2 regions of the Actinomadura graeca genome follow, and region 2 is predicted to be linked to the other one. Evidence: riboswitches for the same ligand, from Rfam matches in the RefSeq annotation. Region 2 holds a riboswitch; the other holds the start of a gene.
What was found. A riboswitch is a leader RNA that binds a small molecule or an ion and turns the genes downstream of it on or off. The one in region 2 is predicted to bind glycine.
Positions count from the first base shown of each region.

Region 1: it holds a riboswitch for glycine, as region 2 does, so the genes downstream of both, gcvT (glycine cleavage system aminomethyltransferase GcvT) here and gcvP (aminomethyl-transferring glycine dehydrogenase) in region 2, are expected to answer to the same signal.

Region 1 is NZ_CP059572.1:2,914,062-2,921,201, reverse strand. Features, by position in the region: gene AGRA3207_RS12850 (L-serine ammonia-lyase) at 1-1,279, opposite strand, end outside; gene AGRA3207_RS12845 (serine hydroxymethyltransferase) at 1,332-2,594, opposite strand; gene gcvH (glycine cleavage system protein GcvH) at 2,591-2,995, opposite strand; gene gcvT (glycine cleavage system aminomethyltransferase GcvT) at 3,017-4,111, opposite strand; glycine riboswitch at 4,187-4,277, opposite strand; glycine riboswitch at 4,282-4,377, opposite strand; gene AGRA3207_RS12830 (M50 family metallopeptidase) at 4,615-5,913, shown strand; gene cds1 (L-cysteine desulfhydrase Cds1) at 5,914-7,017, opposite strand; gene AGRA3207_RS12820 (hypothetical protein) at 7,109-7,140, shown strand, end outside.
Region 2 is NZ_CP059572.1:112,325-119,464, reverse strand. Features, by position in the region: gene gcvP (aminomethyl-transferring glycine dehydrogenase) at 103-2,976, opposite strand; glycine riboswitch at 3,037-3,148, opposite strand; glycine riboswitch at 3,149-3,244, opposite strand; gene AGRA3207_RS00520 (lysylphosphatidylglycerol synthase transmembrane domain-containing protein) at 3,525-6,014, shown strand; gene AGRA3207_RS00515 (MerR family transcriptional regulator) at 6,179-6,784, opposite strand; gene AGRA3207_RS00510 (bifunctional nuclease family protein) at 7,135-7,140, opposite strand, start outside.

The DNA of each region.
Region 1 (7,140 bases), 2.8 Mb from region 2:
CCTTGTCGAGCGAGACGAAGTGGCGGCCGTCGCCGCGCAGCGAGATGCGGGCGGCGCTGATGGCCTTGATCGCCCCGATCGCGTTGCGCTCGATGCAGGGGACCTGGACGAGGCCGCCGACGGGGTCGCAGGTGAGGCCGAGGTTGTGCTCGATGCCGATCTCGGCGGCGTTCTCGACCTGCTCGGGGGTGCCGCCGAGGACCTCGGTGAGCCCGGCGGCGGCCATCGAGCACGCGGAGCCCACCTCGCCCTGGCAGCCGACCTCGGCGCCGGAGATCGAGGCGTTCTGCTTGAACAGCACGCCGATCGCGCCCGCGGTGAGCAGGAACCGGACCACGCCCTCGTCGTCGCGGCCGGGGACGAACCGGTCGTAGTAGTGCAGGACGGCGGGGACGATGCCCGCCGCGCCGTTGGTGGGGGCGGTGACGATGCGGCCTCCGGCGGCGTTCTCCTCGTTGACGGCCAGCGCGAAGAGGGTGACCCAGTCCATGGCGTGGAGGGGGTCGGACGCCTTCTCGGCGGACAGCTGGCGGTGCAGCTGCGGCGCGCGGCGGCGGACCTTGAGGCCGCCCGGCAGGAGCCCCTCGCGGGTGCAGCCGCGGGTCACGCAGGCGCGCATCACCTCCCAGAGCCCCAGCAGGCCGTCGCGGATCTCCTGGGACGAGCGGCCGAACGCCTTCTCGTTCTCCAGCATCAGCGCCGAGATGGACAGGCCCGTCTCGTGGCAGCGTTCGAGGAGCTCGGCGGCGGTGTCGAACCGGTGGGGCAGGACGGTGTCGTCCGGTTTGATGCGGTCGGCGCCGGTGGCGTTCTCGTCGACGATGAAGCCGCCGCCGACCGAGTAGTACACCTTGGCGCGGATCTCCTCGCCGGACTCGCCGAGGGCGGCGAACCGCATCCCGTTGGGGTGGCCCGGCAGTGACTCCTTGCGCTCGAAGACGAGGTGGTCGTTCACCACGAAGGGGACCTCGTGGTCGCCGAAGAGGCTGATGACGCCGCGTTCGCGCATCGCGGCCAGGCGCTCGTCCACCTTGTCCACGTCGACGAGCTCGGGCTTGTCGCCTTCGAGGCCCAGCATGACGGCCTTGTCGCTGCCGTGGCCCTTCCCGGTGAGGCCGAGGGAGCCGTAGAGGACCACCCGCACGGACGCGGTCTTCGCCAGGAGCCCGTCCTCGTGCAGGCCGCGCGCGAAACGGTGCGCCGCCGCCATGGGGCCGCCGGTGTGGGAGGACGAGGGGCCGATGCCGATCTTGAAGAGGTCGAAAACGCTGATGGCCATGGCTACCTCCGTGTGGCGCCCCCTCCGCGGGCGCGGAGGGGGCGGAGGGCGCTTACAGGTCCGGGTACAGAGGGTGCGCGTCGGCGAGCGCCTTCACCCGGGCCGCGAGCGCGTCACGGTCGGGGGAGGGCTGCAGGGCGAGCGCGATCACGTCCGCGACCTCGGTGAAGTCCGCGGCGGTGAAGCCGCGGGTGGCGAGGGCGGGGGTGCCGATCCGCAGGCCCGAGGTGACCATCGGGGGACGCGGGTCGTTCGGGACGGCGTTGCGGTTGACGGTGATGCCGATGCCGTGCAGCAGGTCCTCGGCGTCGCGTCCGGTCAGCTCGGAGCCGACCAGGTCGACCAGGACGAGGTGCACGTCGGTGCCGCCGGTCAGCACCTTGACACCGGCCTTCGCCGCGTCCTCGGCGAGCAGGCGCGCGGCGAGGATCCGCGCGCCCTCGACGGTGGCGGCCTGCCGCACCCGGAACTCCTCCGACGCGGCGATCTTGAGGGCGACCGCCTTGGCGGCGATCACGTGCTCCAGCGGGCCGCCCTGCATACCGGGGAACACCGCGGAGTTGATCTTCTTGCCGTACTCCTCGCGGGCGAGGATCAGGCCGCCGCGCGGTCCGCCGAGCGTCTTGTGGGTGGTGGTCGTGACGATGTCCGCATGCGGGACGGGGGAGGGGTGCAGCCCTGCGGCGACCAGCCCGGCGAAGTGCGCCATGTCGACCATGAGCAGCGCGCCGGCCGAGTCGGCGATCTCGCGGAAGGCCGCGAAGTCGAGCTGCCGCGGGTACGCCGACCAGCCCGCCACGATCATCTTCGGGCGGTGCTCGGCGGCGAGCGCGGCGACCTCGTCCATGTCGACCAGGCCGTCACCGGCGCGGACGTGGTAGGGCACCACGTTCAGCACCTTGCCGGAGTAGTTCAGCCGCATCCCGTGGGTGAGGTGCCCGCCGTGGGCCAGGTCGAGGCCGAGGATCGTGTCGCCCTGCTGGAGCAGGGCGAAGTAGACGGCGGTGTTGGCCTGGGCGCCGCTGTGCGGCTGGACGTTGGCGTGCTCGGCGCCGAACAGGGCCTTGGCGCGGTCGATGGCGAGCTGCTCGGTGACGTCGACGTGCTCGCAGCCGCCGTAGTAGCGCCGGCCGGGGTACCCCTCGGCGTACTTGTTGGTCAGGACGGAGCCCTGCGCCTCCAGGACGGAGACGGGCGCGAAGTTCTCCGACGCGATCATCTCCAGCGTGCCCTGCTGGCGGCGCAGCTCGGCGTCCAGTGCCGCGGCGACCTCGGGGTCGGCCGTGGCGAGCGGGTCGTGTAGGCCCACGGTCAGCCCTCCTCGATCAGCTTGCCGTACTCGGCGGCGTCGAGCAGGTCGCCCGGCTCGCCCGAGACGCGGACCTTGAAGATCCACCCCTCGCCGTACGGGTCGTCGTTGATGATCTTCGGCTCGTCCACGACCGCGGCGTTGACGGCCGTGATCTCGCCGCTGACCGGGGCGTACAGGTCGCTGACGGACTTGGTGGACTCCACCTCGCCGCAGGGCTCGCCCGCCTCGACGGCGTCACCCTCGGAGGAGTGCAGCTCGAGGTAGACGATCTCGCCGAGGGCGTCGGCGGCGTGCGCGGTGATGCCGACGGTGACGATGCCGTCCTCGGGGACCTGCTGGGCGGGGCCGAGACCGGCGACCCACTCGTGCTCTTCGCTGTAGCGGAGCTGCTCCGGAACGCTCACGTTTCTTCTCTCTCCAGGGTTTCAGGAACGCTTGTAGAACGGCAGGGCGACCACGTCGACCGGCTCGTGCCTGCCGCGGACGTCCACGGCGAGGCCGTCCTCCCCGACACCGCTGTCGAGGTAGGCCATGGCGATCGGCCTGCCCAGTGTGGGCGACGGGGCGCCGCTCGTCACGACACCGCACGGCGTGCCGTCCGACGTGACGACCTGGTACCCCTTGCGCGGCGCCCGGCGCCCCCGGGCCACCAGGCCCACGAGCCTACGGCCCGGGGGCGTCTGCGCCTGCGCCGCCAGGGCGGCCTTCCCGACGAAGTCGCCGGGCTTGTCCAGCTTGACGACGCGGCCGAGGCCCGCCTCGAAGGGGGTCGTCTCGGCGGTCAGCTCGTTGCCGTACAGCGGCATTCCCGCCTCAAGGCGGAGCGTGTCGCGCGCCGACAGGCCGGCGGGGACGACACCGCCGGCCTTCGCCAGCGCCTCCCACAGCCGGACGGCGTCGGAGGCGTCGACGAACAGCTCGAAGCCGTCCTCGCCGGTGTAGCCGGTGCGGGCGACGAGCGCGTCGATGCCGGCGACCGCGGCCGCGAGGATCGCGTAGTACTTCAGCCCGGCCAGCGGCGCGTCGGTGAAGCCCTCCAGGATCGCCTGGGAGCGGGGGCCCTGGAGGGCGATCAGCGCGTAGTCGCCGGAGCGGTCCCGCACGGCGGCGTCGAAGCCCGCGGCCCGCTCGGTCAGGGCGTCGAGGACGACCGCGGTGTTCGCGGCGTTCGCGACGACCATCCACGTCTCGTCGGCCAGCCGGTAGACGATGAGGTCGTCCAGGACGCCGCCGTCGGGCGCGCAGATCATCGTGTAGCGGGCCTTGCCGACCGCCATCGGCGACAGGTTGCCGACCAGCGCGTGGTCGAGCGCGGCGCCCGCGCCCGGCCCGGCGAGGAAGATCTCCCCCATGTGGGACAGGTCGAACAGCCCGGCGCCCTGCCGGACGGCCTGGTGCTCGGCGGTCTCGCTCGCGTAGCGCAGCGGCATCAGATAGCCCGCGAAGTCGACGAGGTTGGCGCCGAGATCCTGGTGGACGTCGTGCAGCGGCGTCTTTCTGGCGGTGGAATCGGCGGACATGGGTTCGGCTCCTTCGTCGCGGGCGCGCGTGGACCCATCGTCCCACCCGCGCACCGGGCGTTTCCGGTGCCTCCCCCTCTGTCATCGGCGCCTGAGAGCTTCACCCGCGCCGTGCGCCGCGGGCTTGCACCTTCGGCGGGGGACGGACGTCCCCGCTTTCCAGAGGTCGCCTGGTCCGTGCGGTCCGTGGGCCTGAGAGGTTCCGGGGAGGATTTGCTCCTTCGGCGTCCCCCGCTGGCGGCCGGGGACTCTCCCGCACGGGATCATCGGCTCCGGCCAGGCTAGCAGCGGCCCAGCTCCGCGACCAGCGGGGCGGGTGCGCCCGGTCGCGGACGAAGGGGCCGCCCACGGCGCCGGAGCGCGATTGCGGGCCGTCCGGTAAGGACGGTCCGCCGCGTCCCATGATCACGTCAAGACTCAACGAAACGCACGCCCGTGACGTACCCTTTGGGGACTGCTGGATACCACCCCCCGGTGCGGGGTGCACGACCGGAGGGGCATGCATGGGCTGGCTGGCGGGAGTGCTGATCCTGTTCTTCGGCCTGCTCGCGTCCATCGCGCTGCACGAGCTCGGGCACTTCTCGTTCGCCAAGCTGTTCCGGGTCCGGACGACCCAGTTCATGGTCGGGTTCGGGCCCACGATGTGGTCCCGGCGCAAGGGCGAGACCGAGTACGGGCTGAAGTGGATCCCGCTCGGCGGCTACATCCGCATGATCGGGATGCTGCCGCCCCGCAAGGGCGACGCCCCGGGCCAGGTCAGGCGGATCAGCACCGGGCCCTGGCAGGGCCTCATCGAGTCCGCGCGCGGCGCGGCGCTGGAGGAGGTCAGGCCCGGCGACGAGGACCGCGTGTTCTACGCCAAGAAGTGGTGGCAGAAACTGCTGATCATGTTCGGCGGCCCCGCCATGAACCTGATCCTGGCCGTGGTCTTCTTCGCGATCCTGCTGATGGGCCTCGGCGTGCAGCGCGCGCAGCCGGTGATCCAGGAGGTCTCGCCCTGCATGGTCCCGGCGAGCCAGTCACGGCTCGACAGCTGCCCCGCGGACGCGGCGCCGACCCCCGCGCAGCAGGTCGGGCTGAAGGCCGGCGACCGGATCGTGTCCTACGACGGCAGGCGCGTCGATGACTACGCCCAGCTCCAGAAGCAGATCCGCGACTCCGCCGGGCGCACGGTCCCGATGGTCGTCGACCGCGGCGGCCAGAAGATCTCGCTGAACGTGCCGATCACCCGTAACAAGATGCGCGACCTCGACAACGAGAACAAGATCGTGGACGTGGGGTTCCTCGGCATCACCCCCGCCAGCGCGCTGGAGCGGCAGGGGCCCGGAGCGGTCGCGAGCACGATGGGCGACCTCACCAAGCACACCGCGGGCGCGCTGGTGCGGATGCCGCAGAAGATGGTCGGCATCTGGAACGCCGCGTTCAGCGGGGAGAAGCGCGACCCCAACGGCCCGATCGGTGTCGTCGGCGTCAGCCGGATCGGCGGGGACGTGGCCGCCTCCGACAAGCTCACCGGCGGCGAGAAGGTCTCCTACTTCGTGATGCTGCTCGGCTCGCTGAACCTCGCGGTCGGGCTGTTCAACCTCGTCCCGCTGCTGCCGCTGGACGGCGGGCACATCGCGGGCGCGCTCCTGGAAGCGATCAAGAAGGGGCTCGCGCGGGTGTTCCGACGCCCCGACCCGGGCTACGTCGACGTCGCCAAGGCCCTGCCCGTCACCTACGTGATGGCCGCCGTGCTGATCGTCATGGGCGGGCTGCTGATCTACGCCGACCTGGTCAACCCGATCCGCTTCTCCGGCTGATCAGAGAAGGTCCGTCGGGGGCATCTCGCCGGTCTTCAGGAAGCACTCCAGCGCCGCCAGGTAGGGGCCGATGTCCAGGCCCTGCCCCTCCAGCCACGCGTCCGAGCCGTAGGTCCCCGCGTACCGCTCGCCGCCGTCGCAGATCAGCGTGACCACGCTGCCGCGCTCCCCGTCCAGCCGCATCCGCGCGATCAGCTCCGCCGCGCCCCACATCGCCGTGCCGGTGGAGCCGCCGACGCTGCGGCCGGTGACCTCGGCCGTCCAGCGCATCGCCGCGACGGACGCCGCGTCCGGCACCTGGATCATCCGGTCGATCACCGTCGGCAGGAAGGACGGCTCGACGCGCGGGCGGCCGATGCCCTCGATCCGCGAGCCCGCCGCCGTCCGGGACGGGTCGCCGTCGGCGAACGAGCCGAAGAACGCCGAGCCCTCCGGGTCGACGACGGCGAGGCGCGTCTGGAACCGCCGGTACCGGGCGTACCGGCCGATGGTGGCGGACGTGCCGCCGGTGCCCGCGCCGACCACGACCCAGGACGGCTCGGGGAACCGCTCCAGCCGCAGCTGCTCGAAGATCGACTCGGCGATGTTGTTGTTGCCGCGCCAGTCCGTCGCCCGCTCGGCGTAGGTGAACTGGTCCATGAAGTGCCCGCCGCACCGGGCCGCGAGCCGCCGCGACTCGTCGTAGATCGCGGACGGGTCGTCCACCAGATGGCAGTGCCCGCCGTGGAACTCGATCAGCCCGATCTTCTCGGGACTCGTCCCCGCCGGCATCACCGCGACGAACGGCAGGCCGAGCAGCCGCGCGAAGTACGCCTCCGACACCGCCGTGGACCCGCTGGACGCCTCGATGATCGTCGTGCCCTCGCGGATCCAGCCGTTCGCCAGCGCGTACAGGAACAGCGACCGCGCCAGCCGGTGCTTCAGCGACCCGGTCGGGTGCACCGACTCGTCCTTCAGGTACAGGTCGATGCACCACTCGGGCGGCAGGGGGAACACGTGCAGGTGCGTGTCGGCGCTGCGGTTGGCGTCGGCCTCGACCTTGCGGATCGCCTCGGAGATCCACGCGCGGCACGCGGGATCGCAGCGGTCCACGGTGCGGCTCACGGCGGCATTCCCCCTCGATCACGGACTGATCACCGGTATCCCTACGATATCCCCGCATGTCACAGGGCATGATGGGGCCCACGGGGGGTAGATGATCGACCTTTTCAGGCAGCGCATCGTGGA
Region 2 (7,140 bases):
TCTTCCGCCCTCTGGGGGTTCGGGGTCCGCACAGAGCCTAGCGACCCGTCCCCCCGGCGTCTCGTGGCGACACGATCGTTTATGGGGGCGGCCCCCTGAGGATCAGTCCTCGAAGGCTTCGGGGGGCGGGCAGGAGCAGACCAGGTTGCGGTCGCCGTAGGCCTGGTCGATGCGGCGGACGGGAGGCCAGTACTTGGCGTCGCGGAGGGCGGGGAGGGGGTAGGCGGCCTCCTCGCGCGAGTAGGGGTGCTTCCAATCGTCGGAGATCAGGCAGTTCGCGGTGTGCGGGGCGTTCTTGAGCGGGTTGTCCTCGGCGTCGTAGGCGCCGTCGGCGACACGCTGGATCTCGCGGCGGATCTCGATCATGGCGTCGCAGAAGCGGTCGAGCTCGGCCAGGTCCTCGCTCTCGGTGGGCTCGATCATCAGGGTGCCGGCGACCGGGAAGGACAGGGTCGGGGCGTGCAGGCCGTAGTCGATCAGGCGCTTGGCGACGTCCTCGGCGGTGACGCCGGTCTCCTTGGTGATCTTGCGGAGGTCGGCGATGCACTCGTGGGCGACGAGGCCGTTGCGTCCGGTGTAGAGGATCGGGTAGTGCGGGGCGAGGCGGGCGGCCAGGTAGTTCGCGGCGATGATCGCGCCCTCGGTGGCGGCCTGGAGCCCGTCCGGGCCCATCATCGCGATGTAGGCCCAGGAGATCGGGAGGATGCCCGCCGAGCCCCAGGGGGCGGCGGAGATCGGTCCGACGCCGGTGGCGGGACCGGCCTCCTCGCGCAGCGGGTGGCTCGGCAGGAACGGCGCCAGGTGCTCGCGGACGCCGATCGGGCCCACGCCGGGACCGCCGCCGCCGTGCGGGATGCAGAAGGTCTTGTGCAGGTTCAGGTGCGAGACGTCCGAGCCGAACTCGCCGGGGCGGGCGAGGCCGACCAGGGCGTTGAGGTTGGCGCCGTCCACGTACACCTGGCCGCCCGCCTCGTGCACGGCGGCGCACACGTCGGTGATCGTCTCCTCGAAGACGCCATGGGTGGACGGGTAGGTCACCATGATCGCCGACAGCCGGTCACCGTGCGTGCCGATCTTGGAGTGCAGGTCGTCCAGGTCGATGTTGCCGCCCTCGTCGCAGGCGACGACGGCGACGCGCATCCCGGCCATGACGGCGCTGGCGGCGTTGGTGCCGTGCGCGGAGGACGGGATGAGGCACACGTCACGGTGCCCCTCGCCGCGGGAGGCGTGGTAGGCGCGGATGGCGAGCAGGCCCGCCAGCTCGCCCTGGGAGCCGGCGTTGGGCTGGACGGACACCTTGGCGTAGCCGGTCATCTCGGCCAGCGCGTCCTCCAGCTCGCCGATCAGCTCCAGGTAGCCCTGGGCCTGCTCGACGGGCGCGAACGGGTGGATGCCGGCGAACTCCGGCCAGGTGACCGGCTCCATCTCGGTGGTGGCGTTCAGCTTCATCGTGCAGGAGCCGAGCGGGATCATGGAGCGGTCGAGCGCGATGTCCTTGTCCTGGAGCCGGCGCAGGTAGCGCAGCATCGCGGTCTCGGAGCGGTGCGCGTGGAAGACGGGGTGGGTCAGGTACGGGCTCTCGCGGCGCAGCCCGCCGGGAAGCGCCTCGTCCGCGCCGGAGACGTCCGCGGGGACGCCGAACGCCTCCAGGACGGCGGCGACGTGCCCGGGCAGCGTCGTCTCGTCGCAGGCGACCGCGACGTGGTCGGCGCCGGACGGGCGCAGGTTGATCCCGCGCTCGCGTGCGGCGGCCACGACGGCGGCGGCCCGTCCGGGGACGCGGGCGAGGACCGTGTCGAAGAAGGAGCCGTGCACGACCTCGACGCCGCCGCGGCGCAGCCCCGCGGCGATCTCGGCGGCGCGGCGGTGCGTGCGCTGGGCGATGGCGGCCAGGCCCTCGGGGCCGTGGTACACGGCGTACATGCTGGCCATCACAGCGAGGAGCACCTGGGCGGTGCAGATGTTGCTGGTGGCCTTCTCGCGGCGGATGTGCTGCTCGCGGGTCTGCAGCGCCAGGCGGTAGGCGGTGGCGCCGTCGGCGTCGACGGACACGCCGACGAGGCGTCCGGGGAGCTGCCGCTGGATGCCCTCGGCGACGGCCATGTAGCCCGCGTGGGGGCCGCCGAACCCGTAGGGGACGCCGAACCGCTGCGCGGAGCCCACCGCGATGTCGGCGCCGAACTCGCCCGGCGGGCGCAGCAGCGTCAGCGCGAGCAGGTCGGCGGCGACGACGACCTTCGCGCCCCGCTCGCGGGCCTGCGCGCAGACGGGCTCCAGGTCGCGGACGGCGCCGGACGCGCCCGGGTACTGCAGCAGGACGCCGAAGAAGTCGCCCTGGGGCAGCCCGTCCGACACGTCCGCGGTGACGACGTCGATGCCGAGGGGGACCGCGCGGGTCCGGACGACCTCGATCGTCTGCGGGAGCGCGTCGGCGTCGACCAGGAACGTTCCGGGCTCACGGCGCCGGGAGGCCCGGTGCGCGAGCGCCATGGCCTCGGCGGCGGCGGTCGCCTCGTCCAGCATGGACGCGTTGGCGACCGGCAGCCCCGTGAGGTCGCCGACGGCGGTCTGGAAGTTCAGCAGGGCCTCCAGGCGGCCCTGGGAGATCTCCGGCTGGTACGGCGTGTAGGCGGTGTACCAGCCCGGGTTCTCCATGACGTTGCGGAGGATCACGCCCGGGGTGATCGTCCCGTGGTAGCCCAGCCCGATCATGGACGTGAGGACGGTGTTGCGGGCGGCGAGCTCGCGCAGGCGGTCCAGCGCGGCGGTCTCGCTGAGCGCGGGCGGCAGGTCCAGGGGGCGGCCGGTGCGGATCGCGGCGGGCACCGCGTCGTCGATGAGCGCCTCGGCGCCGGAGTAGCCGATCGCCGCCAGCATCCTCGCCTGGTCGTCCGGCGAGGGGCCGATGTGACGGTCGGCGAACACGGCGCGGGGATGCTGCGGCGAGGCCACCGGTGCGAAGTACTGGGCGGTCATGGGGAGAGCCTCCTGGCTGCTGCGGTCGCTCAGGCCACCGCCGGCGCGGACCGGCGGCCTGTCTCCCCCTCTGTCATCGGCACCTGAGAGCTTCACCCGCGCGGCGGGGTTTCCCCTTCGGTGAGCCGTCCTTCCCCGTCGGGGGAGATCGACGCCTGCTTTCCAGAGGTGCCTCGCCCGAACGGTCCTTTTGCCTGAGAGGTTCCGGGGAGGTTGCCCCTTCGGCGCCTCACGCCGGCTTGCGCGAGGTCTCTCCCGTTCAGGGTCGACGGCGTGTCTGGGGCAAACCCTACCCAACGATCGCCCACTCCGATCGTCCCGGGCCCGCGAAGATCGGGACGGTGCCCCGGTGACCTGGGGCGCCGCGCGTGTACCGACCAGTACGATGAGCACGGCCCGGCGACGGGACGGGCCGCGGGGCCGGGGCGGAGAAGGGCGGCGGACACGGGTGGAGGCGCGCGCTGCCGGTGACGGGCTCCCGCTCGACGGCGCGGCTCCGGGTCTGGGACGCTGATCACGATGACCGATGGCCAGTGCGGCGGCCCGGCGTGACGCGGCCGACCGGAGTGACACCGGCCCGCGGCGGGACGCGGCGCCCCGGGCGGGGCACCGCCACGGGCGTACCCGTCGACGAGCCCGCCCGGCCGGACCGGATCCGGCGTCCCGTGGACGCGATCCGGTTCGCGGCGTCCTGCGCCCTGCTGGTGGCGGTGATGCTGCTGGTGTCGATCGCGCAGCAGACGACGCACGGCCTCCAGACCGACATCGCCGAGGGCACCGCGCACGCGCCGAGGCTGCTGCTGTCGCTGGCGACGCTGGCGTCCAGCTTCGGGGTCCTGGCCGTCCCGGTGGCCTTCGCCTTCGAGCGGCTGTTCCACAAGGACGGGACGCGCGTCGCCATCGCGCTGCTGGCCGCCGCGATCGCGTTCCTGATCACGATCGGGCTGGACGACCTGGTGGTGCCGTCGGCGCCCGGCGGCGTGCTGGACTCGCTGATCTGGGGCGGCACGGCGACCGCGCCCGTGCACACCGACATCGCGCCGGTGATCGCGTTCGTCACCGCGGTCGGGATGGCGGGGCGGTTCCGCTGGCAGGCCGCGACGTGGACGATGATCGGGCTGGCGGCGCTGACCGGGCTCACCGCGTCCTACGCCTCGGTCGCCGCGCTCGCGGCGACGTACCTGCTCGGCCGGGCGATCGGGCACGGCACCCTGTACGCGGTCGGGACGCCGAACCCCCGCCCTCCCGGCACGGCGGTGATGGGGGCGCTGGAGCGGCTCGGGCTGCGGCCGGAGCGCGCCGCGCGCCTGGACGCCGAGGAGGGCGGCGGCACCGAGGAGGCCCGCCGGTACGGGGTGGTCCTGGCGGACCGCCCGGCCGGCGACGGCCCGGCCCGCGTCCCGCCGCGGCGCGGCGAGTGGCATCTCGACGTGCGGGTGCTGGACCGCGACCAGCAGACCGCCGGGGTCCTGTACCGGGTGTGGCGGCTGCTGCGGCTGCGCGGCACGATGACCGGCCGGGCGCTGCGGTCGCTGCGCCGCTCGCTGGAGCAGGAGTCGCTCATGGCCTACGCCGTGGACGCGGCGGGCGTTCGGACGCCGCGGCTGGCCGGCACGTCGGAGGTCGGCACCGAGGCGGCGCTGCTCGCCTACGAGTTCGTGCCGGGGCGGCGGCTCGGGGACGTCCCCCGCGAGGAGGTCACCGACGGGCTGCTGACGGACGTGTGGCGGCAGTTCCGGCGCCTGCAGGCGGGGAGGCTCGCGCACCGCCGGCTGGAGGACGGCGCCGTCCTGGTCGGCGACGACGGCCGCGCCTACGTCACCGACCTGCGCTCCGGCGAGACCGCCGCCGGCGATCTGGCGCTGCGGCTGGACCTGGCGCAGCTGCTCACCACGCTGGCGCTCCGGGCCGGGCCCGAGCGCGCGGTGCGGACGGCGGCGGACGTGCTGGGCGAGGAGGCCCTCGCGGCGACCGTCCCGCTGCTGCAGCGGGTGGCGCTGTCGAGGGCGACGCGGACGACGCTGCGGCAGCACAAGGACCTGTTGACGCGGATCCGGGAGCAGATCGTCCGGCTGGAGCCGGAGACGGAGGCCGCGCCCGTCCGGCTGGAGCGCTTCCGGCCCCGGACGATCTTCAGCATCGTGGCGCTGTCGATCGCCGCCTACATCGTGATCCCGCAGGTCGGGAGCCTGGACATCGGGCTGCTGGTGTCGACGGCGACCTGGTGGTGGGTCGCGGTGGCGCTGGGCGCGGCGATGCTCACCTACCTGGCGGCGGCGTTGATGCTGATGGGCTTCGTGCCCGAGCGCCTGCCGCTGTGGCGGACGGTGCTGGCCCAGGTCGCGGCGTCGTTCGTCAAGCTGGTGGCGCCGGCCGCGGTCGGCGGGGTGGCGGTCAACACCCGGTACCTGCAGCGCTCCGGCGTCCGCCCGGGCCCGGCTGTGGCGAGCGTCGGCGCGTCGCAGCTGGTCGGCATGGTCACGCACATCCTGCTGCTGGTCCTGTTCGGGTTCCTCACCGGGTCCGCGAACAAGGCCACCCAGGACCTGGCGCCGTCCCGCACGGTCGTCATCGCGGTGCTCGCGCTGGGGCTGGTGGCGGGGCTGGCCGTGACCGTCCCGAAGGTGCGCCGCGTGGCCGCCTCGCGGATGCGGAGCATGTTCTCCGGCGTGGTGCCGCGTCTGGTGGACGTGCTGCAGTCGCCGCGGAAGCTGGCCACGGGGATGGGCGGGACGCTGCTGCTGACCGTGGCGTTCGTGCTGTGCCTGGACGCGTCGATCCGCGCGTTCGGGGGGTCGCTGCACTGGACGTCGGTGGTGGTGGTGTTCCTGACGGCGAACGCGCTGGGGTCGGCGGCGCCGACGCCGGGCGGGCTGGGCGCGGTCGAGGGCGCGCTGACGCTGGCGTTGACGATCTCGGGGCTGACGGCGGAGACGGCGACGTCGGCGGTGCTTCTGTACCGGCTTCTGACGTTGTGGCTGCCGGTGCTGCCGGGCTGGGCCGCGTTCGCCTATCTGCAGCGCAAGGAGGCGCTCTAGGGGCCGCGCCGGGGCCGCCGGAGGTGAGGGGCGATCCTCGGCTCCGCCGCCTTCCGCCCGGGTTCCGGGGCCGCTTGGAGGACGCGTCGCCGGGGCCGCTGGGGCGGGGCCGAGCGGGGGTGTTCGGGCTCGGGCCGTACCGGGTCGTGTCGGGTCGGGGGATGTCAGCCGGTGCGGCGGGCGCGACGGCGGTTGGCGAGCTCGTCGTGGGGGTGCCCGGAGGGGTCCTCGTCGTCGGTGGCGGCGCGTTCGCCGGGCAGTTCGGCGAGGCTTCCCTCGACCTCCTGCCACACCCGCCCGAGCGCGATGCCGAAGACGCCCTGCCCGCCCTGGAGGAGGTCGACGACCTCGTCGGCGGACGTGCACTCGTAGACGCTGACGCCGTCGCTCATCAGGGTGATCTGCGCCAGGTCCTGGACCCCCCGGTCGCGCAGGTGCGTGACCGCCGTGCGTATCTGCTGGAGCGAGACGCCGGTGTCGAGGAGGCGTTTGACGACCTTCAGGACGAGGATGTCGCGGAAGCTGTAGAGCCGCTGGCTGCCCGATCCGTGGGCGGCGCGGACGCTGGGCTCCACCAGCAGCGTGCGCGCCCAGTAGTCGAGCTGCCGGTAGGTGATCCCCGCCGCGGCGCACGCCGTCGGGCCGCGGTAGCCGACATCCTCCGGCGGCACCGACACCTGCGTATCGAAGAGCAGGCCCTGCTCCCCGGCACGCCGGGACGCCATCTGCCTCTCGGGGGTCGCCTTGCCCTCGCCGCTGCTCACCGCCACGCGGACCTCCGGCTTCTATCAGCCCGTGGCGCTTCGTCAAGGGGGTTTGACGAATTACACCACGGGTGTTCCACCAGCACGGTAGGTGCCGGTCAGGGCGTGGTCAACGTTCACCGTCGGCGCGTCGCATGCCCGGATGAACCGGCTTCACGTGGGCAAACTGCACACCTTCGCCGTCACCGCACTCCTACCCCGATCGTCGCCCATCGGAAACGGCCAGGTCCAGGGCAATGCAAGACCAATCGCGGCGGGGCATGACCTTGCACCCCAGAGTGACATATCCCACTAAACTCGAACATACTACCCAATCACCCAGAGTGATCAACACTGGGCGGTGGCACGGCGCCGGGTCAGCC